One region of the Saccharococcus thermophilus genome, then DNA from elsewhere that is predicted to be linked to it. Evidence: riboswitches for the same ligand, from Rfam matches in the RefSeq annotation. Region 1 holds a riboswitch; the other holds the start of a gene.
What was found. A riboswitch is a leader RNA that binds a small molecule or an ion and turns the genes downstream of it on or off. The one in region 1 is predicted to bind S-adenosylmethionine.
Positions count from the first base shown of each region.

Region 2: it holds a riboswitch for S-adenosylmethionine, as region 1 does, so the genes downstream of both, mtnW (2,3-diketo-5-methylthiopentyl-1-phosphate enolase) here and BDD39_RS03020 (methionine ABC transporter ATP-binding protein) in region 1, are expected to answer to the same signal.

Region 1 is NZ_JAASRS010000001.1:555,742-576,117, forward strand. It holds gene BDD39_RS02970 (3-hydroxyacyl-CoA dehydrogenase/enoyl-CoA hydratase family protein) at 1-1,429, shown strand, start outside; gene BDD39_RS02975 (acetyl-CoA C-acetyltransferase) at 1,478-2,650, shown strand; gene BDD39_RS02980 (acyl-CoA dehydrogenase family protein) at 2,715-4,499, shown strand; gene BDD39_RS02985 (arsenate reductase family protein) at 4,555-4,914, shown strand; gene gcvH (glycine cleavage system protein GcvH) at 4,993-5,376, shown strand; gene BDD39_RS02995 (YusG family protein) at 5,449-5,694, shown strand; gene BDD39_RS03000 (toprim domain-containing protein) at 5,843-6,193, shown strand; gene BDD39_RS03005 (thioredoxin family protein) at 6,201-6,533, shown strand; gene BDD39_RS03010 (SCP2 sterol-binding domain-containing protein) at 6,740-7,087, shown strand; partial or broken gene BDD39_RS03015 (PLP-dependent transferase) at 7,272-7,445, shown strand; SAM riboswitch class I at 7,563-7,671, shown strand; gene BDD39_RS03020 (methionine ABC transporter ATP-binding protein) at 7,769-8,797, shown strand; gene BDD39_RS03025 (methionine ABC transporter permease) at 8,787-9,455, shown strand; gene BDD39_RS03030 (MetQ/NlpA family ABC transporter substrate-binding protein) at 9,474-10,313, shown strand; gene BDD39_RS03035 (hypothetical protein) at 10,339-10,530, opposite strand; gene BDD39_RS03040 (carboxymuconolactone decarboxylase family protein) at 10,631-10,993, shown strand; gene sufC (Fe-S cluster assembly ATPase SufC) at 11,231-12,010, shown strand; gene sufD (Fe-S cluster assembly protein SufD) at 12,029-13,342, shown strand; gene BDD39_RS03055 (cysteine desulfurase) at 13,339-14,559, shown strand; gene sufU (Fe-S cluster assembly sulfur transfer protein SufU) at 14,549-14,983, shown strand; gene sufB (Fe-S cluster assembly protein SufB) at 15,014-16,411, shown strand; gene BDD39_RS03070 (DUF72 domain-containing protein) at 16,544-17,392, shown strand; gene BDD39_RS03075 (sulfite exporter TauE/SafE family protein) at 17,409-18,227, shown strand; gene BDD39_RS03080 (5'-nucleotidase C-terminal domain-containing protein) at 18,258-19,631, shown strand; gene BDD39_RS03085 (YunC family protein) at 19,688-19,990, shown strand; gene yunB (sporulation protein YunB) at 20,062-20,376, shown strand, end outside.
Region 2 is NZ_JAASRS010000001.1:2,489,965-2,500,960, reverse strand. It holds gene BDD39_RS12995 (carbon-nitrogen family hydrolase) at 1-501, opposite strand, end outside; gene BDD39_RS12990 (pyridoxal phosphate-dependent aminotransferase) at 598-1,791, shown strand; SAM riboswitch class I at 1,873-1,984, shown strand; gene mtnW (2,3-diketo-5-methylthiopentyl-1-phosphate enolase) at 2,050-3,291, shown strand; gene mtnX (2-hydroxy-3-keto-5-methylthiopentenyl-1-phosphate phosphatase) at 3,288-3,947, shown strand; gene BDD39_RS12975 (methylthioribulose 1-phosphate dehydratase) at 3,944-4,579, shown strand; gene BDD39_RS12970 (1,2-dihydroxy-3-keto-5-methylthiopentene dioxygenase) at 4,608-5,150, shown strand; gene BDD39_RS12965 (MarR family winged helix-turn-helix transcriptional regulator) at 5,447-5,890, shown strand; gene BDD39_RS12960 (phosphate propanoyltransferase) at 5,977-6,543, shown strand; partial or broken gene BDD39_RS16795 (alpha/beta hydrolase family protein) at 6,586-6,767, opposite strand; gene BDD39_RS12955 (CAP domain-containing protein) at 7,076-7,801, shown strand; partial or broken gene BDD39_RS16790 (group II intron reverse transcriptase/maturase) at 7,984-8,198, shown strand; gene BDD39_RS12945 (S9 family peptidase) at 8,259-10,274, opposite strand; gene BDD39_RS12940 (hypothetical protein) at 10,390-10,638, shown strand; gene BDD39_RS12935 (amino acid permease) at 10,675-10,996, opposite strand, start outside.

The DNA.
Region 1 (20,376 bases):
GCTGGAGTATGAACCACGGAAAAAATTAACGACTCCAGCGGTGGAAATGAGCAAGCAAGCAAAAGGTCTTGCCAACAAGTTGAAAGCGCTTGTATATGCCGATGACCGCGCTGGAACGTTCCTTTGGAACATTACAGCCCCAGCTCTGCTTTACTCGGCGAAATTGCTCGGTGAAATTGCCGATGACATCGTAGCCATCGACCGGGCGATGAAATGGGGATTCGGCTGGGAGCTTGGACCATTTGAAATGTGGGACGCGATTGGCGTTGAGCAATCGGTTCGCAAAATGCAAGCCGAAGGCATGGAAATTCCTTCATGGGTAACTGATATGCTTGCCAACGGATTTACATCTTTTTATAAATCGGAAAAAGGGCAAGTGTTCTATTACGATCGAGGAGAGTATAAACCTATTGAAGAGAATCCGAAAGTCATTCATATTAAGCGCATAAAAGAGCAAAAAGGCGTCATTAAGAAAAACAGCGGCGCCAGCTTGATCGATCTTGGCGATGACGTCGCCTTATTAGAGTTCCATTCGCCAAATAACGCAATCGGCACGGATATCGTACAAATGATTAATTACGCGTTGGAAGAAGTGGACCGTAATTATAAAGGGCTTGTCATCGGCAACCAAGGAAAAAATTTCTGTGTCGGCGCTAATCTCGCGATGATGCTGATGGAAGCGCAAGATGAGAACTACTTTGAACTTGAGTTTGCTGTCCGTCAGTTCCAGCAAGCGATGATGAACATTAAATACAGCCCGAAGCCAGTTGTGGCGGCGCCGTTTGCGATGACACTCGGCGGCGGTACGGAAGTATGCCTTGCCACCACGCACATTCAAGCGGCAGCGGAAACGTATATGGGGCTGGTGGAAGTCGGTGTCGGTCTCATCCCGGGCGGCGGCGGAAATAAAGAGCTGTATATTAAGCATTTAAACAGCCTGCCAAACGGCGTCGATTTTGATCTGCAAAAAATCGCCAATAAAGTATTTGAAACGATTGCGATGGCAAAAGTATCCGGATCAGCTGCGGAGGCGCGCGAACTAAACTTTTTAAATCAGCGCGATGGCATTACGATGAACAGCGACCATTTGATTTATGAAGCAAAACAAGCGGTCATTTCCTTGTATGATCAAGGCTATCGCCCGCCGGTGCGCAAAAAAGTGCCGGTCGTCGGAGAAACAGGATATGCGGCTCTGCTCTTAGGAGCACAATCGATGTTCCATTCCGGCTATATTAGCGAGCATGATTTAAAAATCGCGAAAAAACTCGCCTATGTCATTGCCGGCGGCAAAGTTCCGTACGGAACGGAAGTAGACGAACAATACTTGCTCGATCTAGAGCGGGAAGCGTTTTTAAGCTTGATCGGCGAGCCGAAAACACAAGCGAGAATGCAGCATATGCTTGTGAAAGGAAAACCGCTCCGCAACTAATGCAGGGGACCTGGAAATAAACGCTGGAGAAAAACAGGGGGGAAGATCGTGAGAGAAGCGGTGATTGTAGCTGGAGCGCGCACACCGGTCGGAAAGGCGAAAAAAGGAACGCTTGCCCATGTACGGCCGGATGATTTAGGAGCGCTTGTTGTGAAAGAAACGTTGAAACGCGCAGGAAATTATGAAGGAAATATCGATGACTTAATTATTGGCTGCGCGATGCCGGAAGCGGAGCAAGGTTTGAACATTGCGCGGAACATCGGGGCGCTTGCCGGGCTTCCATACACGGTTCCGGCGATTACGATTAATCGTTATTGTTCTTCTGGACTGCAAGCAATCGCGTATGCGGCAGAGCGCATCATGCTTGGCCATTCCGACACGGTGATCGCCGGCGGCGTCGAATCGATGAGCTTGGTGCCGATGATGGGGCACGTCATTCGTCCAAACGCCAAGCTGGCTGAAGAAGCGCCGGAATACTACATGTCGATGGGACATACGGCAGAGCAAGTCGCGATGAAATACGGCGTCAGCCGCGAAGACCAGGATGCGTTTGCGGTGCGCAGCCATCAACGTGCGGCCAAAGCGATTCGTGAAGGTAAGTTTAAAGAGGAAATTGTTCCCGTCGAAGTGACGGTGCGCAAAATTGAAAACAGCAAACTAGTCGAGAAGACGATTCTTTTTGAGGAGGACGAAGGAGTCCGTCCAGACACGAATATGGAAACACTAGCCAAGCTTCGTCCGGCATTTTCCATTAATGGAACGGTAACGGCCGGAAATGCGTCGCAAATGAGCGATGGCGCGGCGGCGGTGATGGTGATGGACCGCGAAAAAGCAGAATCGCTCGGCTTAAAACCACTGGGGAAATTCCGTTCGTTTGCCGTTGCCGGAGTGCCGCCGGAAGTAATGGGAATCGGTCCGGTGGCAGCGATTCCGAAAGCGCTGAAACTAGCTGGCCTGGAGCTTTCCGACATCGGATTAATCGAGCTGAACGAAGCGTTTGCTTCGCAATCGATTCAAGTCATTCGTGAACTTGGATTGGATGAAGACAAAGTCAACGTCAACGGCGGAGCGATTGCACTAGGCCATCCGCTCGGCTGCACGGGAGCGAAACTGACATTGTCGCTACTTTATGAAATGCGCCGTCGCAACGTGCAATTTGGCATTGTGACGATGTGTATTGGCGGCGGTATGGGAGCAGCGGGAGTATTTGAATTAATCTAATCGAATCTAGCGGGCGGCGTAGTTCGCCGCCTGACCATATAAATCTAAGGGGAGGAGTACAAAAATGGCAAAAACGTTGGAAAACGCGATTAAAGGTGGCAGCTTCCTTGTCGAAGATATTCCTTGCGAACGCGTGTTTACACCGGAGGATTTTACCGACGAGCATAAAATGATTGCGAAAACGACGGAAGATTACGTCGTCAATGAGGTGCTTCCGCAACTTGAACATTTAGAAAATCATGAATTTGACCGCTCTGTAAAATTATTAAGAAAAGCGGGCGAGCTCGGATTGCTTAGCGCCGATATTCCGGAAGAGTACGGCGGATTAGGGTTGGATAAAATCAGCTCCGCGTTAATTGGGGAAAAAATGGCGCGCGCTGGCGGTTTCTCGATTTCCCACGGCGCCCATGTCGGAATCGGGTCGCTTCCAATCGTTCTGTTCGGAACGGAAGAACAAAAGAAAAAATACTTGCCGGCGCTTGCGACAGGTGAAAAAATCGCCGCCTATGCGCTGACAGAACCTGGTTCTGGTTCCGACGCATTAGGAGCAAAAACGACGGCGAAATTAAACGCTGAGGGCACTCATTATATTTTAAACGGGGAAAAACAATGGATTACGAACGCGGGATTTGCGGATATCTTTGTCGTGTATGCGAAAGTAGACGGCGAACATTTCTCCGCATTCATCGTGGAACGTGACTTCCCGGGCGTATCGACTGGTGCGGAAGAAAAGAAAATGGGAATTAAAAGCTCGTCGACACGGACGCTGATTTTGCAAGATGTTCCTGTTCCGAAAGAAAACTTGCTTGGCGAAGTCGGCAAGGGACATGTGATTGCGTTTAACATTCTCAATATCGGACGTTATAAACTTGGCGTCGGCGCGGTTGGCGGCGCGAAGCGAGCGCTCGAAATTACGCTTCAATACGCAAATCAGCGCCAGCAATTTAAACGGCCAATTTCGCAATTTACGTTAACGCAAGAAAAATTCGCGACGATGGCTTCCCGCTTGTATGCGACCGAAAGTTCTGTTTATCGTACAGTTGGCCTATTTGATGAACGGATGAGTCTTTTGGACGAAGAAAAAGCAAAAGACGGGAAGGAAATCGCCAAATCGATTGCCGAATATGCGATTGAATGTTCGCTGAATAAATTCTTTGCGACGGAAACATTGGATTATATCGTGGACGAAGGCGTACAAATCCACGGCGGCTACGGATTTATGCAAGAATATGAAATTGAACGCGCATATCGCGATTCCCGCATTAACCGCATTTTTGAAGGGACAAATGAAATCAACCGTCTGCTCGTTCCGGGAATGTATTTGAAAAAAGCGATGAAAGGCGAGTTGCCGCTTTTGCAAAAAGCCAAGCAGCTGCAAGAAGAATTAATGATGCTCGCGCCAGAAGAAATCGGCGACGGCGTGCTTGAACAAGAAAAATATTTAGTGCGCAACGCGAAAAAAATTGCGCTCATGGTGGCAGGATTGGCAGCGCAAAAATTTGGTCCGAAGCTCGAAGAAGAGCAAGAAATTTTAGTCAATATTGCGGATATCGTTGCCAATATTTATGCGATGGAATCGGCGTTGCTTCGCACGGAAAAAGCGATCAAAAACTCTGGCGAAGAGAAAAACAAACAAAAAATCCTTTATACGCAAATCTTCTGCCAAGAAGCGTTTAATGAAATCGAAGCGCATGCAAAAGAAACGCTCATTGCTGTGGAAGAAGGCGACGCCTTGCGCATGATGCTGGCGGCTTTGCGGAAGTTGACACGCTACATTCCAATCAACATCATTGCGAAAAAACGTGAAGCCGCAGCCGCGCTCATTGAAGCAGAACGTTATATTGTGTAATAATGGAAAGTACCAGGCCTTGTCCTGGTACTTTGTTTATAAAGGATGGGTGAAGATGGCGTTAACGTTTTATTGGTATCCAAAATGCAACACGTGCCGAAAAGCAAAAAAATGGCTTGACGAACATGGAATAGACGTACGAGCAGTGCATATCGTCGAAAATCCTCCGACAAAATCAGAATTGACAGAGCTTTATCACAAAAGCGGGCTGCCGTTGAAAAAATTTTTTAATACAAGCGGTATGAAATATCGGCAGTTAGGGCTAAAAGAAAAAGTGAATACCGCTTCCGAGGAAGAGCTTCTAGAAATCCTTGCTTCTGATGGCATGCTGATCAAGCGGCCGATTTTAACCGATGGAACCCGTGTCCTCGTAGGTTTTCAAGAGGAACAATATGAAAAATTTTTCAACAAATAAGACGAATTCAGTGAGTTTTTTGGTAAAATTGGTTATGATGAAAAAGAGCATATTTTGTCAATATGGAGGGATACAAACGTGAATACGCCAAAGGAATTACGCTATTCGGAAGAGCATGAGTGGGTAAAAGTAGAAGGAGACAAAGTGCGCATCGGCATTACGGATTTTGCGCAATCGGAACTAGGAGACATCGTGTTTGTCGAACTTCCGGAAGTAGGAACGGAAATTACCGCCAACGAACCATTTGGCAGCGTAGAGTCGGTCAAAACGGTATCTGAGCTTTACGCGCCAATTAGCGGCAAAGTCGTCGAAGTGAATGAAGAATTGAACGATAACCCAGAATATGTCAATGAATCGCCGTATGAAAAAGCATGGATGATTGTCGTTGAACCGAAAGATATGAGCGAGGTCGATAATTTGCTGACAGCTGAACAATATGAGGCGATGGTAAAAGAAGGTTAAACCTTTCTGCAATGAATCATCCAAAGGATGGGCACCCTATACATAACAAGATGGATAAAGAGGGGTGCTCCTATGGCATTAGAAACGAAACAAGTCAAAGTCACCGATCGCGTGATTGGCAAAATCAATGGTGATTCTATTGAGCTATATGAGGGGAACAGGCAAATTGGTCATCTTCCTCTTTCACAAGTAAGCCATTTAATGCAATTAAAAGATGGATACGATCAGCAAAATGGACAAATTTATAAGGATATGACCGTCACCGTTGAGCCAGATCAAAAATATGTCGATTGCGACGGTGAGGCTGGTTGGTGCTAAAAGCAACGGTGTGATGCCGTTGCTTTCTTCTTGTTTTTATGAGATGTAGTTCATAAAACGGCGCTTGCCCCGCCTGTCTCTACGGCGGAAACAATGGTCGCCGTTGTCATATAAATAATAGTACAACGACATTTACAGGTGATGGTTTATGACGGAAAGCGAAAAAGTGATTATTGTTGAAGGACGCTCTGATAAACAAAAAATCGCCAATATTCTAAATGAACCGGTGGAAATTATTTGCACCAATGGGACGATTAGCGATGCCAGGCTGGAGGAGCTGATCGACGAGCTTTATTATAAAGATGTTTATATATTGGTCGATGCCGATGAGGCGGGCGAAAAATTACGCAAGCAGTTTCGCCGCGAGTTTCCGGAAGCGGAGCATATTTATATCGATCGTGCTTACCGCGAAGTGGCGGCAGCGCCAAATTGGCATGTTGCGCAAGTATTATTGCGCGCGAATTTTGATGTGCATATGAATTATTTATTGAAAAGGTGAGTAGGCAATGAAAAAAATAGAGCCGATCGAAATCGATGAGGTCATTCGCAGCGAAGAGATTGTTTGCCTTTATTTATATACGCCGATGTGCGGCACTTGCCAGCTTGCCAAACGAATGCTGGAAGTAGTCGAGGAATTGTTTCCGTTACTTCCGTTTTACCAGACGGATATTAATTATATACCGAAGCGAGCGGCTGCATGGAAAATCGAAAGTGTTCCATGCCTTCTTTTATTTCAACATGGCAATATCATTAAAAAGTGGTATGCGTTTCATTCTGTTCCTTATTTATATGAAACCATCAAAGAGATGCTGCCAAATGATTATCGAAAGAGAGACTAATGGTGAAACGCTTTTCGCACGAATTTCCTCTTCCCTCCGTGATTCTTGTTGTAAACAACCGTTATTTTGACTTCATTTGACATATTTCTTGGGAAATGACAAGAATTTTGCTTTTTCCCGGATTATTTGTCGAGATTTTTGTAAAGGATTCTTCCCGTTGGATATGGAAATAAATGAAACAGCAGAGAACTGGGGGAGAGGGGAATATGAATATGCGTGAACTAGTCAAACAGCTTGCCGAACGAATGCAAACATTAAATCATCTATTGCCGATTTTACCAGAGGAAGAACTGTACATTCGCTTTGAGTGTGAAACGGAAACAGCAGTCGTAGCGATTTCCAAACATCGAATCAGCCCAGCGGTGGAAGTAGACGAGCGGCGGGTATTAACGGTGCGCGGATCAAAAGAGGTATTGGAATCTCTATTAAACGGAAGGTTAAAATTACAGCAACAAATTCGTTTGCGGGAATTACATATTTCGGGAAGTTTTCGGCATATGTTATTGCTTGAGTCATTGCTTCACTTAGCCAAGCCATACCGTTACGTTTGCTAAATGATTGCCGGCTTGTTTTTCGGTGAAAAAGAATTGACAAGTGCAATAAACAGTGTTAAAATATTCAGAAAAATGGAACTTGTGATTGAAGTCATTGGATGAAGCGACACTAACAGGACGTTTGTCCATGAAAGCCGTGCAGAACAAGAGCGAATGTTTACACGAAGGTGTAGAAAAAACTCTCGCAAGCACGACGCATCAGCAGCTAAATGAAGAAGAACTCAAGTCATCCGGAGTGACGGAGGATTTAGTTCGCTTATCGGTCGGTATTGAAAACATCAATGACTTAATCGAAGATTTAGAGCAGGCCATTGCCGCTGCGACAGGGATTACTTCCAATATTTCCGTTTCATTATAAAAAGAAGATTGCCGAAATATGGACGTGAAAATTTTTTATTGACATGCTTCGACATAGGGTGATACAATCACACTTGTAATTCATTGAGGATTGGCAATTGAATAATGTGGTGATGTGCTCTTATCAAGAGAGGTGGAGGGATGTGCCCAATGAAACCCGGCAACCGTCAGCGCGTACGCTGAAATGGTGCCAATTCACACAAAGCGTCTGCTTTGAGAGATAAGAGACGGAATGGTAATGATTACCTTTCTGTTCTCCTCGAGCAGAAAGGTTTTCTTTTTGGAATGAGCCGCCCTGCTAAATGAAGGAAGGTGAAAATGTGCATGATTACATTGGAAGATGTGACAAAAATATATGAAGCGGCAAACGGGTCGGTCACTGCGGTCGATCATGTTTCTTTACAAATTAAGGAAGGCGAAATTTTTGGAATTATCGGATATAGCGGTGCGGGAAAAAGCTCGCTTATTCGTCTTCTTAACGGATTGGAAAAACCGACAAGCGGCAAAGTCATTGTCGCCGGACGGGATATGGCTAATATTAAAGGAAAAGAATTGCGAAAGGCTCGTCAAGAAATCGGAATGGTTTTCCAGCATTTTAATTTGCTATGGTCAAGAACCGTTCATGAAAATATCGCGTTTCCGTTGGAAATCGCCGGCATTCCGAAAGAAAAGCGGAAAAAGCGGGTTGATGAGCTCATTCAGCTTGTCGGGCTGCAAGGAAGAGAACACGCTTATCCGTCGCAGCTGAGCGGCGGGCAAAAGCAGCGTGTTGGCATCGCGCGCGCTTTAGCAAATAATCCAAAAGTGTTATTATGCGATGAAGCGACATCTGCGTTAGATCCGCAAACAACCGATTCTATTTTGGACCTTTTAGTAGATATTAATAAACGCCTAGGGTTAACGATTGTATTAATTACTCATGAGATGCATGTGATTCGCAAAATTTGCGACCGCGTCGCGGTGATGGAAAACGGAAAAATTGTCGAACAAGGCGAAGTGCTGCAAGTATTTCGGCAACCAAAACAAGCGATTACGAAACGATTTGTTCAACAAGTTATCGAACCGGAGGAAACAAAAGAAACGATTATCCATCTGCTCGATAAATACCCAAACGGAACGGTTATCCAATTGACGTTTGTCGGAGAAGCTGCCGAACAGCCGCTCATCGCCAATGTCGTTCGCCAGTTCCACGTCGATGCGAATATTTTGCAAGGGAAAATTTCGCAAACCCATCAAGGTTCTTATGGTGTCTTATTCGTTCATATGGATGGAGAGAAAGAGGAAATTGCCCGCGCGATCGATTACATTCGAAAGCAGCAAGTGGCGGTGGAGGTGATCTCGAATGCTCGCTAGCCTCTTACCGAATGTACAGTGGGATATGATTTGGGCGGCTACGGTTGAAACGCTTTATATGACAGGAATTGCTGTCGTTGCAACATTTATATTAGGTACGATTCTTGGATTGCTTTTATTTTTAACGTCAAAGGGAAACCTGTGGGAGAACCGTCTGGCAAATATGGTCATCGCGGCTCTTGTGAACATCTTTCGTTCCATCCCATTCATTATCCTAATTATTTTGTTAATCCCGTTTACGAAATTCGTTGTCGGAACGATTCTTGGCGCCAACGCCGCATTGCCGGCTTTGATTATCGGAGCAGCGCCATTTTACGCGAGAATGGTAGAAATTGCGCTCCGTGAAATTGACAAAGGCGTCATTGAAGCAGCAAAAGCGATGGGGGCATCAACGGCAACGATTATTTGGAAAGTGCTTCTTCCGGAGTCATTGCCTGCTCTTGTGTCCGGAATTACCGTAACAGCGATTGCTTTAGTGGGATATACGGCGATGGCAGGGGTTGTCGGTGCCGGCGGTCTTGGAAACTTAGCCTATTTGGAAGGATTCCAGCGCAATCATAATGATGTCACGTTTGTTGCTACCGTTTTAGTTTTAGTGATTGTCTTTGTCATTCAGTTTATCGGTGACTTTGTCACTTCCAAAATAGATAAACGATAAAAAAGGGGGAAAATCAATATGAAAAAATGGATTAGTGCCTTATTTGCGGCGGTGCTTGTGTTGGCGCTGGCAGCATGCGGAGGCAATAACAACGCCGCCAATGACAACAAAGATGGAAAATTGACGAAGCTAGTAGTTGGAGCTTCCAATGTGCCACATGCGGAAATTTTAGAAAAAGCAAAACCAATTTTAAAAGAAAAAGGCATTGACTTGAAAATTATTACTTTCCAAGATTATGTATTGCCAAACAAAGCGTTGGCGGATAAAGAAATTGACGCGAACTATTTCCAACACATTCCGTATTTAGAAGAACAGAAAAAAGAATACGGATATGATTTTGTCAACGCTGGCGGCGTCCATATTGAGCCAATCGGTATTTACTCGAAAAAATATAAAAGCTTGGATGAACTTCCAAACGGTGCAACGATCATCATGAGCAACTCGGTTGCCGACCATGGCCGCATTTTATCGATGCTGCAAGAAAAAGGATTGATTAAGTTAAAAGACGGCGTGGACAAAACGAAAGCAACGGTGAAAGATATTGTCGAGAATCCGAAACATTTAAAATTTAAAACCGATGTGGATCCGGGATTGCTGCCGCAAATTTATAAAAACGGCGAAGGCGATGCGGTGGTGATTAACGCGAACTATGCGCTAGATGCTGGTTTAGATCCTGCCAAAGACCCAATTGCTGTCGAGTCTCCGAAAAATAACCCATATGTCAATATTATTGCGGTGCGCAAAGGTGATGAAAACCGCAAAGAAATTAAAACGCTTGTCGAAGTGCTGCACTCGAAAGAAATTCAAGACTTTATTAAGAAAAAATATCATGGCGCTGTCATTCCGGCGGCACAATAAAAATAACGGAAGCGATTCGCTTCTGTTATTTCTTTTTTGGCAGCTTTTCGAGAATGGCGATCAACAGCGTAATGATTAAAGAACATTGCAGGGAAAGGACAATTCCGATAACGAAGAAATCGTCAGGTCCTCCTCCGATCAACCATGCTAATCCCCAACACACGAAAAACGTGACCATCACTATTATCATGAGGAACATGGGAATCCATTTTCCCATTGTTTTCCTCCCATTTTGTCTATATTTAAAATTCTTTGGTTTAATTCCTTTTTCTTCACGCATACTAACACCGATATAACATGGAAAGAGGTGTTGAGGAGTGAACCAGCAGCAACATACGTCGGTTGAAGCGGCTCTTCGCCATTATAAAGAGGGGATTGGTACGTTTACACAAAAACTGCCGGACATTGCTGGCAGCTTTAATGCCTTCACAGAAGCGTGCTTTAAAGAAGGTGCGTTAACGAAAAAAGAAAAACAGCTTATCGCGCTCGGAATCAGCCTCGCCACGCAAGATGAATATTGCACGATTTATCATACGAAAGGATGTTTAGACGAAGGGGCTTCGGAACAAGAAATTTTAGAAGCGTGCGGGGTAGCGGCGGCATTTGCCGGCGGCGCGGCGGTGAGCCAAGCGGTAACGCTAGTGCAGGAATGCATTCGCGAATTATCCCAAACCCATTAAAAGACTCCACATCGGAGTCTTTTTTATCTTAATTTTTAAACGCAAATAGTGTATTTTAGTATACAATAAAAGCATTGCGATAAAATTCACTATCAATATAGTGGTATGATAGTGAAAAGGTTGCCAATACTTTTCATTTGTTATAAGATTGTAATGAGAATAAAGTGAGAATGGAAGGCAAGAAAGTCAGTGGTATACTGATATATACATTTTTAGCGGAAATTGGAGGTATTCTGCATGGCAGTGTTGACAATTAAAGATCTTCACGTATCGGTAGAAGGAAAAGAAATTTTAAAAGGCGTGAATTTGGAAGTAAAAGGCGGAGAAATTCACGCAATCATGGGTCCGAACGGGACAGGAAAATCGACGTTATCGTCCGCGATTATGGGACATCCAAAGTATGAAGTAACAAAAGGAAGCATTACGTTAGACGGGCAAAACGTGTTGGAGATGGAAGTCGATGAAAGAGCGCGTGCCGGATTATTTTTGGCGATGCAATATCCAAGCGAAATTAGCGGGGTAACGAACGCCGACTTCCTTCGCGCCGCTATTAATGCCCGCCTTGGCGAAGGCAATGAAATTTCGTTAATGAAATTTATCCGCAAGCTGGATGAAAAAATGGCATTCCTGGAAATGAATCCAGATATGGCGCATCGTTATTTGAACGAAGGATTCTCGGGCGGGGAGAAAAAACGCAACGAAATTCTCCAATTAATGATGCTGGAGCCGAAAATCGCGATTTTGGACGAGATTGACTCCGGCCTTGACATTGACGCGTTGAAAATCGTTGCCAAAGGCATTAATGAAATGCGCAGCAGCGAATTTGGCTGTCTGATCATTACGCACTATCAACGTTTATTAAACTATATTACTCCTGATTATGTGCATGTGATGATGCAAGGACGCATTGTAAAATCCGGAGGTCCAGAACTAGCGCAACGTCTTGAAGCGGAAGGATACGACTGGATTAAAAAAGAACTTGGCATTGAAGACGAAACGGTTGAGCAAGAAGCGTAAGCGTTAGGAGGACGTGTTATGACGACAGAAACAAAAATACCATTCGATCAACAATATGTGCGCGCATTTTCTAGCGAGCGCGGCGAACCGGACTGGCTGTTGCAGCTTCGCTTACAAGCTCTTGCCAAAGCAGAAGCGCTCCCGCTGCCGAAACCGGACAAAACGAAAATCGACAAATGGAATTTTACCCAATTTGCCAACCATGTTGTTGAAAGTGCGCCATATGCTTCGTTAGACGAACTGCCTGAGCCGGTAAAAGCGCTGATTGAAGCAGGAGAGGAAACGAAAAACTTATATGTGCAGCGTGACCATACACCTGCGTATCTATCTTTATCGGAGGACTTGAAAGCGAAAGGAGTTATTTTCACCGATATTTTCACCGCGGCGCGCGAACATGGAGAGCTATTGCAAAAATATTTGATGAAAGACGGCGTCAAAGTAGACGAACATCGTCTAACAGCATTGCACGCGGCGCTGTTAAATGGGGGCGTGTTTGTCTACGTGCCGAAAAACGTCGAGGTTGATGTTCCGCTTCAAGCGGTGTATATTCAAGAAAACGATGATATCGCCTTGTTTAATCATGTCATTGTCGTTGCGGAAGATAATAGCCGCGTCGTTTATGTGGAAAACTATATTTCCACGAAAGAAACAAGCAAAGCGGTTGTCAATATTGTCGCTGAAGTGTTTGCCAATACAAATGCGCGCGTGTTTTTTGCCGCTGTTGATAATTTGGCAAAAGGGGTCACAACGTATGTCAATCGTCGCGGCATTGCCGCGCGTGATGGGCGCATTGAATGGGCGCTCGGTTTAATGAACGATGGGGATACTGTTTCCGAAAACGTCACCCGCTTAATTGGCGACGGTTCGTTTGGCGATACAAAAACCGTTGTTGTCGGCCGTGGCGAGCAAGTGCAAAACTTTACAACCAGTGTTGTTCATTATGGAAAACATACGGAAGGCTACATTTTAAAACACGGCGTGGTAAGAGACAGCGCGACATCGATCTTTAACGGCATCGGCAAAATTGAGCATGGCGCTTCGAAATCGAACGCCCAACAAGAATCGCGCGTCTTGATGCTAAGCGAAAAAGCGCGCGGTGATGCCAACCCGATTTTATTGATCGATGAAGATGATGTGATGGCAGGCCATGCGGCATCAGTCGGCAGAGTGGATCCAATACAGTTATACTATTTAATGAGCCGCGGCATTCCAAGACATGAGGCAGAACGTCTGATTATTCATGGATTTTTAGCTCCCGTTGTAGAAGCGATCCCGATTGAAAGCGTGAAAAAACAATTGATTGAAGTTATTGAAAGGAAAGTTCAATCATGAATGCGAAAGAAATCCGGAAGCTATTTCCTATTTTAAATCAGGAAGTCAACGGCAAGCCGCTCGTATACCTTGATAATGCAGCGACATCGCAAAAACCGCTCCCTGTCATTGAAGCGTTGGACCAATATTATCGCCAATATAATTCGAATGTCCATCGCGGCGTGCATACGCTTGGCACGAAGGCGACAGATGCGTATGAAGGGGCGCGGGAAAAAGTGCGGCGATTTATTAACGCTAAGTCTACCCAGGAAGTGATCTTTACAAGAGGGACGACAGCGGCGTTAAATATCGTTGCCGCCAGCTATGGCCGCGCCAATTTGCAGGAAGGCGATGAAATTGTCATCACGTATATGGAACACCATAGCAACTTGATTCCATGGCAGCAAGTTGCGAAACAGACAGGGGCCAAATTAAAATACATCCCACTGCAAGCGGATGGAACTATCGATATGAAAGATGTGGAAGCAACGGTGACCGCAAACACGAAAATCGTTGCCGTTGCCCACGTGTCTAACGTCTTAGGAACGATTAATCCAATCAAAGACATTGCGCGAATCGCCCATCAACATGGGGCGGTTGTTGTGGTCGACGCCGCGCAAAGCGCTCCGCATATGAAAATTGACGTTCAAGATCTTGATTGTGATTTTCTGGCGTTTTCTGGGCATAAGATGTGCGGTCCGACCGGAATTGGCGTATTATATGGTAAAAGAGATTTATTAGAGCGGATGGAGCCGGTAGAATTTGGCGGAGAAATGATTGATTTTGTTGAGCTGTATGATTCAACATGGAAAGAACTCCCTTGGAAATTTGAAGGTGGGACTCCAATTATTGCTGGAGCGATCGGCTTAGGCGCGGCGATTGATTTTCTCGAAGATATCGGACTCGATCACATCGCTGCCTATGAGCATGAACTGGCGCAATATGCGTTAGAGCAATTGTCCGCGGTTAAAGGACTTACGATTTACGGCCCGAAACAACGCGGCGGATTAGTTACATTTAATATAGATGGCGTTCATCCGCACGATGTAGCAACGGTTCTTGATGCGGAAGGCATCGCCGTCCGGGCCGGCCACCATTGCGCGCAGCCGTTAATGAAATGGCTGAACGTAACCGCGACAGCGCGGGCAAGTTTTTATCTCTATAATACAAAAGAAGAAATTGATCAGCTTGCTGCTGCATTACAGAAAGCGAAGGAGTATTTTGGCTATGTCTTCTAATAATCCTTTAGATCAACTTTATCGCCAAGTCATTATGGATCATTATAAAAATCCGAGAAATCGTGGTGTCCTAGAAGGAAACAGCGTCGATATCAATATGAATAACCCGACCTGCGGTGACCGCATTCATTTAACGATGAAAGTGGAAGATGGGAAAATCGCTGATGTAAAGTTTGAAGGCGAAGGATGTTCGATTTCGATGTCATCGGCATCGATGATGACGCAGGCGATTAAAGGAAAAACAGTGGAAGAAGCGTTAAAGCTAGCCCATATCTTTTCGGATATGATGCAGGGAAAAGAATATGACGATTCGGTCGATTTAGGCGATATTGAAGCGTTGCAAGGCGTTTCGAAGTTTCCGGCCCGCATTAAATGCGCTACGTTAGCATGGAAGGCAATGGAAAAAGGTTTGCATCAACATTAATGGTAAGGAGAAAAAAGGAGGGTGAACCGCATGGCGAAGAAAGCACCAGAAATCGGCGAATATAAGTATGGGTTCGTCGATAAAGACGTATCGGTATTCCGCGCGCAGCGCGGGTTGACACGGGAAGTGGTTGAAGAAATTTCCCGTATGAAAAACGAGCCGCAATGGATGCTGGAATTTCGCTTAAGGGCGTTAGATATTTTCTATAGCAAACCAATGCCGCAATGGGGCGGCGATTTATCAAGCCTAGATTTTGACGAAATTACGTATTATGTAAAACCGACGGAAAAATCGGGCCGTTCTTGGGATGAAGTGCCGGCGGAAATTAAAGCAACATTTGATAAGCTGGGGATTCCTGAAGCCGAGCAAAAATATTTAGCCGGCGTATCGGCGCAATACGAATCCGAAGTGGTATACCACAATATGAAAGAAGATTTGGAAAAACTAGGAGTTATCTTTAAAGACACGGACTCGGCTTTAAAAGAAAACGAAGATCTTTTCCGTGAATATTTTGCTAAAGTCGTTCCTCCTACCGACAATAAATTTGCTGCGCTAAACTCGGCCGTATGGTCGGGCGGTTCGTTCATTTACGTTCCGAAAGGGGTAAAAGTGGAAACGCCGTTGCAAGCATATTTCCGTATTAACTCGGAAAATATGGGACAATTTGAGCGCACGCTGATTATCGTTGATGAAGGGGCGCACGTTCATTACGTCGAAGGATGTACGGCGCCGATTTACACAACAAACTCACTGCATAGCGCGGTCGTTGAAATTATTGTCAAAAAAGGTGCGTACTGCCGTTACACGACCATTCAAAACTGGGCAAACAACGTGTTTAACCTTGTAACGAAACGTGCGGTTTGTGAAGAAAACGCAACGATGGAATGGATCGATGGCAACATTGGTTCCAAATTAACGATGAAATATCCAGCTGTTATTTTAAAAGGAGAAGGAGCTCGCGGCTTGACCTTATCGATTGCGATTGCCGGAAGGGGGCAGCATCAAGACGCAGGGGCGAAAATGATTCACCTTGCGCCAAACACCTCGTCGACGATCGTATCGAAGTCGATTTCGAAACAAGGCGGTAAAGTGACATATCGCGGAATGGTGCACTTTGGCCGTAAAGCGTCCGGTTCGCGTTCGAACATCGAGTGCGATACGCTGATTCTTGATAACCAATCGACATCAGATACGATCCCATATAACGAAATTTTAAATGACAATATTTCTCTCGAACATGAAGCGAAAGTATCGAAAGTGTCGGAAGAGCAGCTGTTCTATCTTATGAGCCGCGGTATTTCCGAACAGGAAGCAACAGAAATGATTGTTATGGGCTTTATCGAGCCGTTTACAAGAGAGCTTCCGATGGAATATGCGGTCGAAATGAACCGGCTCATTAAGTTCGAAATGGAAGGGTCTATCGGTTAATGTCGTTTTGTAAAACCATCCATTTGCCTATGGCGAATGGGTGGTTTTCCCATTTTTTCTGCATGTATAATCCATACCAAATGGTTCTCCATTTTTTTGTCATTTGTGATATGATGATGCTAGGTGATACGTATGATTTATATAGGGTTGACAGGTTGGGGCGACCACGATAGCTTATACCCGCCTGGTCTTGCCGCGAAAGATAAACTGCAAGAATATGCCGCCTATTTTCCTACGGTAGAAGTCGACTCCTATTTTTATGCCATTCAGCCGCGGCAAAATGTCGAAAAGTGGATTCGCGAAACTCCCGATTCTTTTCGTTTTGTTGTCAAAGCGTATCAAGGAATGACCGGACATGAGCGTGGTCCGATTCCGTATTCCAATAAGGAAGAAATGTTTGCCGCGTTTTTGGATTCGATTGATCCATTTATCCAGTCGGGAAAACTGGCGATGGTATTGTTTCAATTTCCGCCATGGTTTGATTGCCGCCGCGAGCATGTCGCGTATTTGCGCTGGTGCAAGGCGCAAATGAAAGATATTCCAGCAGCGTTGGAATTTCGCCACCGCTCCTGGTTTTCCCCACGTTTTTATGCAAAGACGTTACAATTTATGAAAGAGGAAGGATGGATCCACAGCATTTGTGACGAACCACAAGCTGGAGAAGGATCGATTCCGACCGTGCTTTATCCGACGGATGAGGAAAAAACGTTTATTCGTTTTCATGGCCGCAACATCCATGGCTGGAATAAGGCGACAAGCGGGGAAAATTGGCGGGCGGTCCGATATTTGTACCGGTATCGGGAAGAAGAATTGCGCGAATGGGTCAATCATATCGAGATGTTAAAAGCGAAGACGAAAGATATTTATGTGTTGTTTAACAACAACTCTGGCGGGGATGCGGCCGATAATGCGAAACAATTGATCCGTTTGCTCGGGATTGAATATACGGATTTAGCCCCGCGCCAGCTCGATTTATTTTAGGATTGGGGATGAGAGAATGGAGTATATATTGCTGGTCATGGTCGGCTTTTTAGCAGGCACGATTGGAAGTTTGGTCGGTTTAGGCGGTGGCGTCATTATTGTTCCCTCTTTGCTATTTTTAGGAGCGATGCATTGGCTGCCGCACGTCACTCCGCAATTGGCGGTTGGCACTTCGCTCGTCGTCATTATTTTCAATGGTCTATCCTCGACTTTGTCGTATATGAAAGAAAAAATGGTCGATTATAAAAGCGGGCTTTTGTTTTTTATCGGAAGCGGTCCCGGGGCGATCATTGGCGCGTGGGTTAATAACACATTAAGCTTGCAGCATTTTTCTTTATATTTTGGTCTTTTTTTAGTGTCTATAGCATTCTTTTTATCTTTCAATAAAAAGAACGCGGCGCGTTCAGAGCGGAAGGCTTTTCCTATTACCCGCACGTATGTAACGAATGAAGGGGAAACGGTGACGTATGGGTATCATCCGCTCGTCGCTATTGTCATCTCTTTTGTCGTTGGCTTTTTTGGCGGCATGTTTGGCATTGGCGGCGGTTCGCTAATGGTGCCGGCGATGATTATATTGTTTCTCTTCCCGCCTCATGTAGCGGTAGCGACTTCGATGTTTATGATCTTTTTATCCTCAATGGTCAGCTCGCTTACACATGTGTTTATGGGAAATGTGCAATGGCTATTTGCGCTCGCCTTAATCCCGGGGGTTTGGTTCGGAGCCAAAACAGGCGCTTTTATTAATAAACGTCTGCGCAGTAAAACCGTTGTCATCGTTTTGCGGATTGTGCTTGTTCTTTTAGGAATCCGCCTTATTTACCAAAGCTTTTCATAAGAGGGGGACGTCCATTGAAACGGACAGTATATATATCATACGAATGATGTGCATAGCCATTTTGAGTATTGGCCAAGAATTTCCTATTTTTTGTCCGAGCAAAGACAAAAGCATCAACAGCGGAATGAGGCGATGCTGTTATTTGACATCGGCGATTTTATTGACCGTTTTCACCCGATTACCGAGGCGACAAAGGGAAAAGCGAATGTCGATTTACTGAATGCGCTTCAGTATGATGCGGTCACAATCGGAAATAATGAAGGAATTACCCTTGATTACGAAGATTTAAATACGCTGTATGAAAACGCTCGTTTCCCCGTGCTTGTCGCCAATTTATTTCACAAAGACGGCACGCGCCCTTCATGGGTACGCCCCTATTCGATTATTCCGATTTCCGATGCATTTCGCATCGGCGTTATCGGTGTCACAGCGTATTTCGCCGAATCTTATGAGCTGCTTGGCTGGAAAGTGGCACCGCCGCTTGAAATGCTCGAGAGCATTGCGGCAGAAGTAAAAAAACAAGCGGATCTTGTCATTTTATTGTCGCATTTAGGCATTCATGAGGATGAAAAAATTGCACAGACCATGCTGGACATTGACATTATCCTAGGCGGCCATACGCACCACTTGTTTCCAGAAGGAAAAAGAATTCATGATACGTTACTATGTGGGGCAGGAAAATATGGAAAGTATATTGGGGTAGTAAAGCTGGAAATCGAGGAAAGCGACCGTACATATGAAGCGTTAGCGACGGTAGTTGATGCCGAGAGTTTTCCAAACTCGGAGCGAATGCAGCGCACTTTATCGATATGGGAGCAGCAAAGCCTAGCAAAGCTCGAAGCGGAGCAAATTGTAGAACTAAAAGAAGATTTGCCGTTGCAATGGTTTTCGCCATCTCCGTTTGCTAAGCTGCTCGCATCGGCGTTAAAAGAATGGTGCGATGCGGAAATTGGCATGGTGAATGCGGGAGTCCTGTTAGAGCCGCTTCCGAAAGGAATAGTCACTAGAAAGGATTTGCACCGCATTTGCCCGCATCCGATCAATCCTTGCAAAGTCCAGCTGCGCGGCGCGGAATTAAAGGAGATTATTTTACAAGCAAATACAGACAGAATGAAATACTTACAATTTAAAGGGTTTGGTTTTCGCGGCAAAGTGATGGGGCAAATGGTTTATGACGGGGTTGAGTTCGAGATGGAAAGAGAAGAAGATGGTGCGGAGTATATCCGCCACATGACGATCAATGGCGAGCCGTTAAACCCGGAACAACTATATGAGGTGGCCACGATCGATATGTTTACGATCGGAAATTTTTATCCGCAAATCCAGCATGCGCCAAACAAAAAATATTACATGCCGGAGTTTTTACGGGATGTGTTGGCATGGAAGCTAGCGAATCAAAAATAAGCACACATCTTTCCTTGCTTCATACATTGAAGTAGGGAAAGGAGCGTGAAGTTACGATGATTAACGTAACTCCGATTATGATCGATCATCATCCATTCATCGCGATTTCTGTCCAATTGCCAAAAACAAACTTGCTTGCCGTAGCAAATGAAAAAGGGTACATCATGTGCGGTGCGCTCGATGTGGCGCTATTGAACGAAAAGTTGCGCGACCGCGGAATTATTGCCGGAAGAGCGGTCGGCGTCCGTACGATTGAACAACTGCTTGAGGCGCCTTTGGAATCGGTGACGGTGGCCGCCGAAGAGCTGGGAATTACGGTCGGCATGAAAGGAAAAGATGCGTTATTGAAGATGCGGTGAAAAATTATATAAATTTGCGTTATCTCCCTCTTTTCAAGCATACATATAGCTTGTAAAGGAGGGATTTTATTTTGCCTAGATTTCCCATTCGCCTTCGGTTTTCAAAAAGAGGCCCGCTTCCCTTTCGCTATGTGTTTTTGCTGACGTTTGTGTTTTTTATGTTTACCACTGCGCTAAGCCTTTGGATTGTAAATAAAGAGATCCAGCCGATTTTAATGGAAATTGCCGAAACGGAAACAAAGCGGATTGCTAATTTAGTGATTAGTAACGCGATCGAACGGCAGTTTTTAAAAGAAGATAAAGAAATGAGCGATTTGGTCATCGTACATAAAGACTCTGACGGCAAAATCGCTTCGGTTGATTTTAATACCGCTGTGGTGAATCGG
Region 2 (10,996 bases), 1.9 Mb from region 1:
AAACAACACTTCCGCCCCCTGGACCGCATGGACGCGGATCCATTCCGGAAAGCGGATGTCATAGCAAATGACACCGGCGCATAAGGTGTTTTCGAGCGTAAATAAGCCGGTATCTTCCCCAGGCTGGAGGTACAGATGCTCATCCATCAGCTGGAAGAGGTGCAGTTTGCTGTATTCGTTAACGACCGTGCCGTTTCGGTCGACGACGTACATCGTGTTTGTCACGCCTTTTGCCGTTTTTTTGGCGACCGAGCCGGCAACGAGATGGACTTGGTACGATTTTGCCAGTTTGGTAATGAACACTTTTGCACGTTCGCCGTTTTCATCGGCGATTTCATCGAGGCGGGTTAAGTCATAGCCGGTCGTCCATAGTTCAGGAAGAACGATGACATCGGGACGTTCCTTTATAACTTTTTCTATTTCTCTTTCTACAAGCTGTTCGTTTTCGTGTGGGCTGCCGAAGAAAATATCCAGCTGAAGGCAGGCGATTTTGAATGTCATTCGTATTCACCTCGAAAAAATTTACTTTACATTTTGATTTTTACGATATATGATGTTGCACTAGAATTTCAAGAAATTTTTGAGAAGGTGTTTAGCATGACAAAACAATTTCCGTTATCCGACCTGTTAGAAGGGCTTCCAAAGCAGTTTTTCGCCTCATTAGTCGCGAAAGTGGCCAAAAAAATTCGAGAAGGATACGATGTTATCAATTTAGGGCAAGGAAATCCGGATCAGCCGACACCGCCGCATATCGTCGAAGCGATGCAAAAGGCGGTGGCAAACCCGAAATATCACAAATATTCGCCATTTCAAGGGTATTCTTTTTTGAAACAGGCGGTTGCCGTGTTTTATGAACGGGAATACGGCGTGACCGTTGACCCGGAAAAAGAAGTCGCCATTTTGTTCGGCGGCAAAGCGGGGCTTGTCGAGATTCCGCAATGCCTCGTGAATCCTGGCGATATCGTGCTCGTTCCTGACCCTGGGTATCCTGACTATTGGTCAGGGATTGCGCTGGCGCGTGCAGAAATGGTGATGATGCCATTGCGCGCCGAACATGAATTTTTGCCTGATTATAGTGAAATTCCCCGCCATATTGCAGAAAAAGCCAAACTTATGTTTTTAAATTATCCAAATAATCCGACCGGGGCAATTGCTTCGCAGGAATTTTTCGAGGAAACGGTGTCGTTTGCCGCCAAGCACGGGATTTGCGTCATCCATGATTTTGCGTATGGAGCGATTGGTTTTGATGGAAAAAAACCGGTTAGCTTTCTTCAGGCGGAAGGGGCAAAAGACATCGGCGTGGAAATTTATACGTTTTCGAAAACGTATAATATGGCGGGCTGGCGCGTCGCATTTGCCGTCGGCAATGAAAGCGTGATTGCGGCGATTAATTTGCTTCAGGACCATTTATACGTCAGCCTGTTTGGCGCGGTTCAAGAAGCGGCAGCAACCGCCCTTCTTTCCTCGCAGCGCTGCGTCGAAGAGCTTGTCGCCTTGTATGAATCGCGGCGTAATACGCTTATAGCGGCATTGCGGCAAATCGGCTGGGATGTTGCGCCGCCAAAAGGCTCGTTTTTCGCGTGGCTGCCGGTGCCGCGCGGCTGGACGTCGGAACGTTTTGCCGATTATTTACTAGAAAAAGCGCATGTGGCTGTCGCACCGGGAATCGGATTTGGCGAGCATGGGGAAGGTTATGTGCGCGTAGGCTTATTGACGAGCGAAGCCCGTTTGCAAGAAGCAGCGGAGCGGATTGGCAAGCTCTGTCTTTTCGAAAATGAAAAAAATGATTGACAACGTCAAAAAATACTGTCATAATTCAAATTAAATTTGCGAGCGCGAATTATTTGAAAAGTGAATATAATATTGCGAGCATTCTTATCAAGAGCAGGCGGAGGGACAAGCCCAATGAAGCCCGGCAACCGGCTTGGCGGTGATCGCGAAGCACGGTGCTAATTCTTGCAGCGGTAACGCTGAGAGATAAGAAGAGTGTCCATTTCCATGCCTCTTCTTATGAAGAGGCTTTTTTGATGAAGAGAAAGAGGGATGATCATGAGCCAAATCATTGCCACATACGTTATTCACGATGAGAAAGACATAAAGAAAAAAGCAGAAGGCATCGCCCTTGGCTTAACGGTCGGCACGTGGACCAACCTGCCTCTGCTGGAACAAGAGCAGCTGCGCAAACATAAAGGGGAAGTCGTCCATATACAAGAGCTGGAAGAAAGCGAACGGGTCAATCAGTATTTTGGCAAACGGTTGAAGCGAGCGATCGTGCAAATCGCCTATCCAACCGTTAACTTCAGTGCCGACATCCCGGCGCTTTTGACAACGGTGTTTGGCAAGCTGTCTTTAGATGGAGAAGTAAGATTGCTAGATATAACGTTCCCTGATGAATGGAAAAGACAGTTTCCGGGGCCGCGCTTCGGCATCGATGGGATTCGCCAAAAAGTCCATGTATATGACCGCCCGCTTCTCATGAGCATTTTTAAAGGCATTATTGGCCGCGATATCGCGTATTTAACCGAACAGCTGAAGCAGCAGGCGCTTGGCGGAGTAGATCTTGTCAAGGATGATGAAATTGTATTTGACAGCGACTCGCTGTCGTTTGAAAAACGGATTACGGCAGGAAAAGCGGCGCTCAACGAAGTGTACGAACAGACGGGAAAACGGGCGTTATATGCCGTCAATTTAACTGGCAAAACGTTCGAATTGAAAGAAAAGGCAAAGCGCGCGGTGGAGCTGGGCGCCGATGTATTGCTGTTTAACGTCTTTGCTTACGGGTTGGACGTATTGCAAGGATTGCGCGAGGATGAAGAGATTACCATTCCGATTATGGCTCATCCGGCATTCAGCGGCGCGCTTACCCCGTCGGAATTTTACGGTGTTAAAGCGTCCTTGTTGCTTGGCAAGCTGCTTCGTCTTGCCGGTGCCGACTTTGTCCTGTTTCCATCGCCGTATGGAAGCGTTGCGCTCGATAAGGAAGAAGCGCTTGGCATCGCCAAAGTATTAACGGATGAGAACGATCCGTTGAAACAGGCGTTTCCGGTGCCATCGGCAGGCATTCACCCAGGTCTCGTGCCGCTTCTGTTCCGCGATTTTGGCGTCAATAGCGTCGTCAATGCCGGCGGCGGCATCCATGGCCATCCGGACGGGGCGGCCGGCGGCGGCAAAGCGTTCCGCGCTGCTATCGATGCAGCGCTTGCCGGAAGATCTTTACACGAGGCAGCCCGTGAAAATGAAGCGTTGCAAAAAGCGATCGACTTATGGGGCGCAGTAGAGGTGACATCATGACCAAACGAGTGATCTTTTGTGATTTTGACGGAACGATTACGGACAATGACAACATTATCGCGATTATGAAGCAGTTTGCGCCGCCCGAGTGGGAATCGTTAAAAGACGATATATTGGCGCAGCGCATCTCCGTGCAGGAAGGAGTGGGGAAAATGTTTTCCCTGCTCCCATCGAGCCGGAAGGAGGAAATCACGGATTTCATTTTGCAGACTGCCCGCCTTCGCGATGGGTTTCGCGAATTTGTCGCATTTACGAAAGAGCACGACATTCCGCTTTATATTGTCAGCGGTGGCATCGACTTTTTTGTCTATCCGCTGTTAGAAGGGCTGGTCGACAAAGAGCGCATCTTTTGCAACGGCTCTGATTTCAGCGGCGAGACGATCCGAATCACATGGCCGCATGCGTGTGATGACCAGTGTCAAAACGGCTGCGGCTGCTGCAAGCCGTCTTTGCTGAGAAAACTGGCGGTGCCGGATGCATTTCACATCGTGATCGGCGATTCGATTACGGATTTGGAAGTGGCGAAACGGGCTGACCACGTCCTCGCCCGCGACTTCCTGCTGCAAAAGTGTCAAGAGCTCGGTCTTCCGCACACGCCGTTTACAACGTTTTTCGATGTCATTCATTTTTTGCAGACGATGGAGGTAAACGTATGAGCATCGTTGTGAAAAAATGGAGGGAGCTGGCCGAAGTCAAAGCAGAGCTGGCGGCGCGCGATTGGTTTTTCGCTACGAGCGGCAACTTGTCCATCAAGGTGACGGAGGATCCGCTTACTTTCCTCGTCACCGCAAGCGGCAAGGACAAACGCAAGCAAACAGAGGAAGATTTTTTGCTTGTCGACGCTTTTGGAAAGCCGATCGAGGATACAAATTTAAAGCCGTCCGCGGAAACGCTGCTGCACGTGGAAATTTACAATCGGACAAATGCCGGTTGCTGCCTCCACGTCCATACGATCGACAATAATATTATTTCCGAGCTGTACGGGGATAAAGGAGAGGTCGCGTTTTCTGGGCAGGAAATCATTAAAGCGTTCGGGCTGTGGGAAGAAGATGCGCCGGTCCGCATCCCAATTATTCCAAATTACGCGCACATTCCGGCGCTGGCTAAAGAATTCGCCAAGCATGTCAACGGAGATGCTGGCGCGGTGTTGATCCGCAACCACGGCATTACCGTATGGGGGCGGGACGCGTTTGAGGCAAAGAAGTTTTTAGAAGCGTGGGAGTTTTTATTCAGCTGGCACGTCAAGTGTCTGCTGCTGAAGCAGGCCGCTGTGCTGCCGGTTGATTAAACCATAAAATTGATAGGGGGAAATTCCAATGGCAGTAATCAAAGTGAGAAAAACAGGAGAAGTGATTGAAGGGGATGAAAATGTCCGCAGCTTTTTAAACAAACAAGGTGTGTTGTATGAGCATTGGGACATTAACAAACTGCCGGAACATTTGCGCGACAAATATGTATTGACCGACGAAGAAAAAGAGGAAATTTTGGCGACGTTTAAAGAAGAAATTGAAGATTTAGCGGCGAGAAGAGGCTACAAAACGTGGGATATCGTCGCCTTATCGGATGCGACGCCAAATTTGGATGAACTGTTGAAAAAGTTTGAACAAGTGCACATTCATACGGAAGACGAAGTGCGCGCTATTACTGCTGGCCATGGCATTTTTATCATCAAAGGAGACAGCGAAACCGGCTATTTTGATGTCGAACTTGAAGCAGGCGATGTCATTTCCGTGCCGGAAGGTAACCCGCATTATTTCACCTTAATGGACGACCGCCAAGTCGTCGCTGTCCGCCTGTTTATCGACCCGTCCGGCTGGGTCGCCCATCCGTATGAAGAAAAAGAAGAAGTAGGCCAATAATGGCGATAACCCCCTGTCTCCTTCGGGCAGGGGGTTGTTTTATAAATATATGCCGATGATAAACGAATAGGTGGATGTCCGCTCCTTTCTGCCTCCCTCCTTGGTATTCCAGAAACTATTCTTTATAATAATAAACCGCATCGCTCCTGCGGAAAAATCGCCAAATGACGAGTATGACGTCGCCCATGTTGCTTGAAAAAACATTTGCGCCGTATCAAATAGTTAAAGTATAATGCAAGTAAGAAAGCGGTGTTTTGCGAGTTTATAAATTTAGCGACAAAAGGGTTTGATTGTGAATGGAGAAGGAGAAGGACATTAAACAATCATTAAAATTGTTTATCGTTTTATCAAGAGCATATCGGTCTGTCAGTGACCAAGTGAATAAATCGATTCAATCGTTCGGCGTCAATCCAACCGAATTTGCCGTGTTAGAGCTGCTTTACCATAAAGGGGATCAGCCGCTGCAGCAAATCGGGGAGAAAATTTTGCTCGCGAGCGGAAGCATTACCTATGTGGTCGATAAGCTCGAAAATAAAGGATTGATTGTACGAAGGGCATGCGAGAAAGACCGCCGCGTCACGTATGCTTCGATCACGGAAAAGGGAAGAACGTTTATCGAAAAGGTTTTTCCGGAGCATGCGCAGACGATTCACGAAATCGTTTCCGGCTTAACTGCCGAGGAAAAGGAACAGGCTATTTCGTTATTGAAAAAATTGGGATACGGAGCAAAAAAGGAATAGTTTGCGATCGTCGAACATAAGTGGCTGCCATAAGCAGCCACTTATTTTTTTAAAAAATGGATAATCTATAAAAGGAGGAGGTGCTGATGATGATTCCTATTGGAGTATCGAATCGCCATATTCATTTATCGAATGAGCATCTAGCGCAATTGTTTGGCGAAGGTGCGGAATTAACGTTGCTGAAGCCATTGTCGCAACCAGGGCAGTTTGCTGCCAATGAAACGGTGACCGTCGAAGGGCCGAAAGGAAAAATCGAAAATGTCCGCGTGTTAGGCCCTGTCCGTTCGATGACACAGCTGGAAATTTCCAAGACGGACAGTTTTAAGCTAGGGGTGCAGCCACCTATTCGCCTTTCCGGAGACATTGAAGGAACTCCTGGGATTACGATCCATGGTCCAAAAGGGACGGTGACCGTTGATAAAGGCGTGATTATTGCCAAGCGCCATATCCATATGACTCCAAAAGATGCGGAAACGTTCGGAGTAAAAGACAAACAAGTCGTAAAAGTGAAAACAGAAGGGGAGCGCGCCTTAATTTTCGATGAGGTCATCGTCCGCGTCAGTGAAAACTTCGCGCTCGATATGCATATTGATACAGACGAAGCGAACGCGGCAGGGCTGAAGACAGGCGATTACGTCGAGTTAATTCCATAAATATCTATCGCAACAAGAGCCCTGATTACGGGGACTCTTGTTTTATGCCAAATATTGTTCAAACCACCCAACAATAGGATAGAGCCGCTCAGAGAGAAGAGCCAGCGGGCCGCTGCGGGACAAATTATGGCTCCGTTTCCCGCTTCAAATGTTTCGGCACGATGTTCGATCGGGCAGCGGTAATCTTTTTCGCTATGGAGAATCAATAATGGAGTTGGAATGCTGTATTGTAACATGATCGTAAAAAATGTTAATTTTTATCCTTTTCTTAAACTTTGTCAACCTTTATTTTTAAGTAATATATAGCAGAGATATATATTAATAGAAAAATAGTATTTAATACCCATGAAAGATGTTTTTTTACAATCCTAGTTTTCGTCAGGGATCAGCCTGGATTTTTTTCCTGAAAAAAATCTTTTTTTCAGGAACGAATGGTAAACAAATCCAATTTCCATATTTATACAGAAATATTACAAAAAACTCGTGTTATGATGTATGTGCAAGCAAGGTTGAGATTGGAGGAGGAGAAACCATGAACAAAAAAGTCGTATTTTCACTTGCTGCATCTTTAGCGATTTTAGGAGCATCTTTTACAGCGAATACAGCGAAAACGGAAGCGGCTGGGCCTGCTCCATGTCCAGCGATGAAAAACTATGAAGTTAACTATACTGTCTATCCATCTAGCATTCAAGATATCGAAAAATGGTTGCAGTTTATTTTAGATCAAACAGGAAATGCGGAAGTGGCAAAACTGGTGCAGCAAAAGCCAGCCACAACTACTGTCCAAACACCATCAGCGAATGTACATGCTCCTGTAAGCAAGCCAGCAGTGCAGGCGCCTGCACCAAGTCAAACCCAAAAAGTAAATAATGAAGCAGGATTAAATGCTTATGAACAACAAGTAGTAGATTTAACGAACAAAGAAAGAGCGAAATATGGTTTGCCGTCTTTAAAGGTCGATTTAGCGTTAAGCAAGGTGGCCCGTGAAAAATCAAGAGACATGGCCGTGAACCATTATTTCTCCCATAACAGTCCGACATATGGCTCTCCGTTTGACATGATGAAAAAATTCGGCATTTCTTATACAGCCGCTGGAGAAAATATTGCAATGGGACAACGGACTCCGCAAGAAGTAGTGGCAGCTTGGATGAATAGCGAAGGCCATCGGGCAAATATTTTGAACAGAAACTACACTCATATCGGAGTAGGTTTTGAAGAAAACGGGTACATCTGGACACAACAATTTATCAGAAAATAAGGACCAACGTTTCTGCGCCACACCACTAAGGAAGGCATTAGTGGTGTGGTTTTTTCGTGCGCCCGGCATGGGGTTAGTCTATAGGGTGAAAGTCGCGAGCTGCGAAGGCAGAAGTAGCAGTTAGCTCAAAGGTGTCCGTGGTGACGCGAAAGCTGATGTTGCGGGCGGCAAACTTTCGGTCCATGTGCCAATGGAAGAGTGGAAACTCCCAAGAAGAGTCCGAAAACTGCAAAGTTTAGGAGTGCCAAGCAGATGGCATATGAATGGGGAAACACTCAGAAGAAATATTTGGAGAGTAGCCGCTAGTCCCATCTTGCATAAAGCCCTTGGAAACTCTTATTGGGAGCGCCAAGGGCTGAAGAGTCTTCGTCAACGGACGTCAGACTTAATGGAACCGCTGTATACCGAACGGTACGTACGGTGGTGTGAGAGAACGAGGGTTAGTTCCCTTCTCTTACTAGATTGACAAATATTGTTCAAACCACCCGACAATATGATGGAGCCGTTCAAGGCGAAGAGTCGGCGGACCGCTGCGGGAAAGATCATGGTTTGCTTCTGGGAAGCGGACGAGCTTCGTTTCCCGTTTTAAATGTTTCAGCGCGATAAACAGCTGTTCTGCTTGTTCGATCGGGCAGCGGTAATCCTTTTCGCTATGGAGAATCAATAATGGAGTTTGAATGTTCTTTACATATTTCAGCGGAGAATGATGCCAAAGCCGTTCCGGATCTTCCCACACATTGCAGCCGACTTCCCATTCTGTGAAGAAATAACCGATGTCACTTACGCCGTAAAAGCTGAGCCAGTTCGAAATCGAGCGCTGCGTTACTGCTGCTTTAAAGCGGTCCGTATGTCCGACGATCCAGTTTGTCATAAATCCGCCGTAGCTTCCGCCAGTAACGCCAAGGCGCGTTTCATCGATAAAATCAAAATGTTCGAGCACATAATCGACACCGCTCATAATGTCTTCATAGTCCATCCCGCCATAATCGCCGCGCACCGCGTTGACAAACGTTTGGCCGTAGCCGTGGCTACCGCGCGGATTTGTAAACAGCACCGCATATCCTTTGCCCGCGAGCACCTGCATTTCATGGAAAAAAGTAAAACCGTACATCGCGTGTGGACCGCCGTGAATTTCGACGATGAGCGGCACTTTTTGTCCTTGTTCGAGATGAGGGGGCTTCATCAGCCAGCCCTGAATGGTCCAGCCATCACGGGATGGATAGGTGAATGCCTCCGGTTCGGAAAGGTCAATCTCGTCTTCCAACTCCTTATTCACATTTGTCAGTTTGTTTCGTTTTCCATCGTGAAGAGAAACGGTATATAAGTCACCGATACAGGTTGGTTTGCTAATTGCCGCAATCGCTATATGTTGATGCGGGTGAATCGTTAATCCATACAGATGGAAATCGCCGACTACAGATGGTGTAATTGTTCCGTCCAATGCTACATGATAAAGGTTGACGCGCCCTCGTTCGGAAGCAAGAAAATACATACCGTTTCCTTCTTTATCCCAAATGAGTCCAGGACTTGGCGCATCGGAATGCATGTCACCTACCATCGCATCACCGACATGCATATCCCAATCGGCGGTAAGCGCCCGTTTTTCTCCGCCAGCGAGATCAAAAATCCAAACTCGATTTAACGTAGCGGCTAAATATTCGAGCTCATGCCCAATCGCCGCAAGCGTTTTTCCGTCCGGAGACCAAGACAGCGAAGTGAAAAAACCTTTTCCATCGGTGATTTTTGTCGTTTTTCCGCTGTCGATATCAAGGAGAAATATATCGCGCGTAAACGTAAAATCAGGCTCATCGCTTCGATTGGCGATAAATGCGACTGTTTTGCTGTCAGGGGATATGGCAAATGAGCCGATTTCGTCATCGCCGTCTGTCAGAGCTTGAATCTCGCCTGTTTCTACATTGATGCGAATGAGTACATCTTGTTTATCATCGCGAAATCCCGCTGCATCGGATTTGTATTGTAGCCGATCTACGATAAGCGGTGTCAGTTTGCGTTTTTCTTTCTCTTTTTTGTTTTGCTCCTCGCGCTCTTCTAGCGTTTCTTCCTTGCCAAGAGAAGTGAGTGCTACGAGAAACCGCCCATCCGGCGACCAGCACGGATGGCGCACTCCGTTTTTTAATGCGGTTAACTGGCGCGCTTCCCCGCCATCTGTCGGAAGAAGCCAAATTTGTGTTTTGTCGGAGCGGTTGGAAAGAAACGCGATCGTTTTTCCATCCGGGGACCAACGCGGGAAAGCGTCTTTTCCTTTTCCAAACGTCCATTGTTTTACTTTGCCATCCGCTAATGTCAAGAGAAAAAGATGAGAGCGATATTCCTGCTCGTCATCAATCGTTTTTTGTACAAAGATAACTTTCTCGCCATCTGGGGAGAATTGAGGGTCGCTCACAAAGCGGATGCGAAACAAATCTTCTGAGGTGATGCCGCGCAATTTTTTCTTTGCATTCTGTAAATTCATCCAACCCACTTCCTTCATTAAAAATTTTTCTATAGTATTTCGATAAATGAATTACCTTTCCCTCTAAAACTTGGTAAAATAACGGCAATGATCATGTCACGACGAAAGGGGGGAGATGGCGAAATTGCTATTGATGTCAGCTGGCTTTTATAGTGAACGAATGAAAACAGCGTTTATCCGCTTATGCGATCAGAACTTTGACAAGATGAAAACGGCTATTATCACAACTGCTGCTGAACAAAAATCAAACAATCGCTTTGCTAGAAAGGCGAAAGAAGATTTTCAGTCGATGGGGATTCAGCCCGTTGATTTTATCGATGTGGAGGCAATGGTGATTGATGGGGAGGAAAAGAGAAAAATATAAAAACGAACGTCCGCGGCTTTCGGACGTTCGTTTTCGTTATGCCGACATTTTTTGTTTTTCTGCTGTTTGCTGTGCCGCTTTTTTCACTAGCGGGTAGAAGAAAATGCCGCTTAAAAGCAGGACAACCCCAAGCATAAACGTTTTGATATCGGCGGTGCCGGCGATGATGACCCAGACGGAATAAATGGTAGCCAGAGCGGCAACGATTCCATCGATCATGCGGCCCTGTGCCGCACCCTTGTATGTTTCGCCGGTCAGCGTCAGCTTTAATTGGAAGACAGAAGCGATAAAATATGGGACGAGATACGCTAATGTCGCGATGTAAATGACAAAGTCAAACGCCGCTGACATCGAGTTG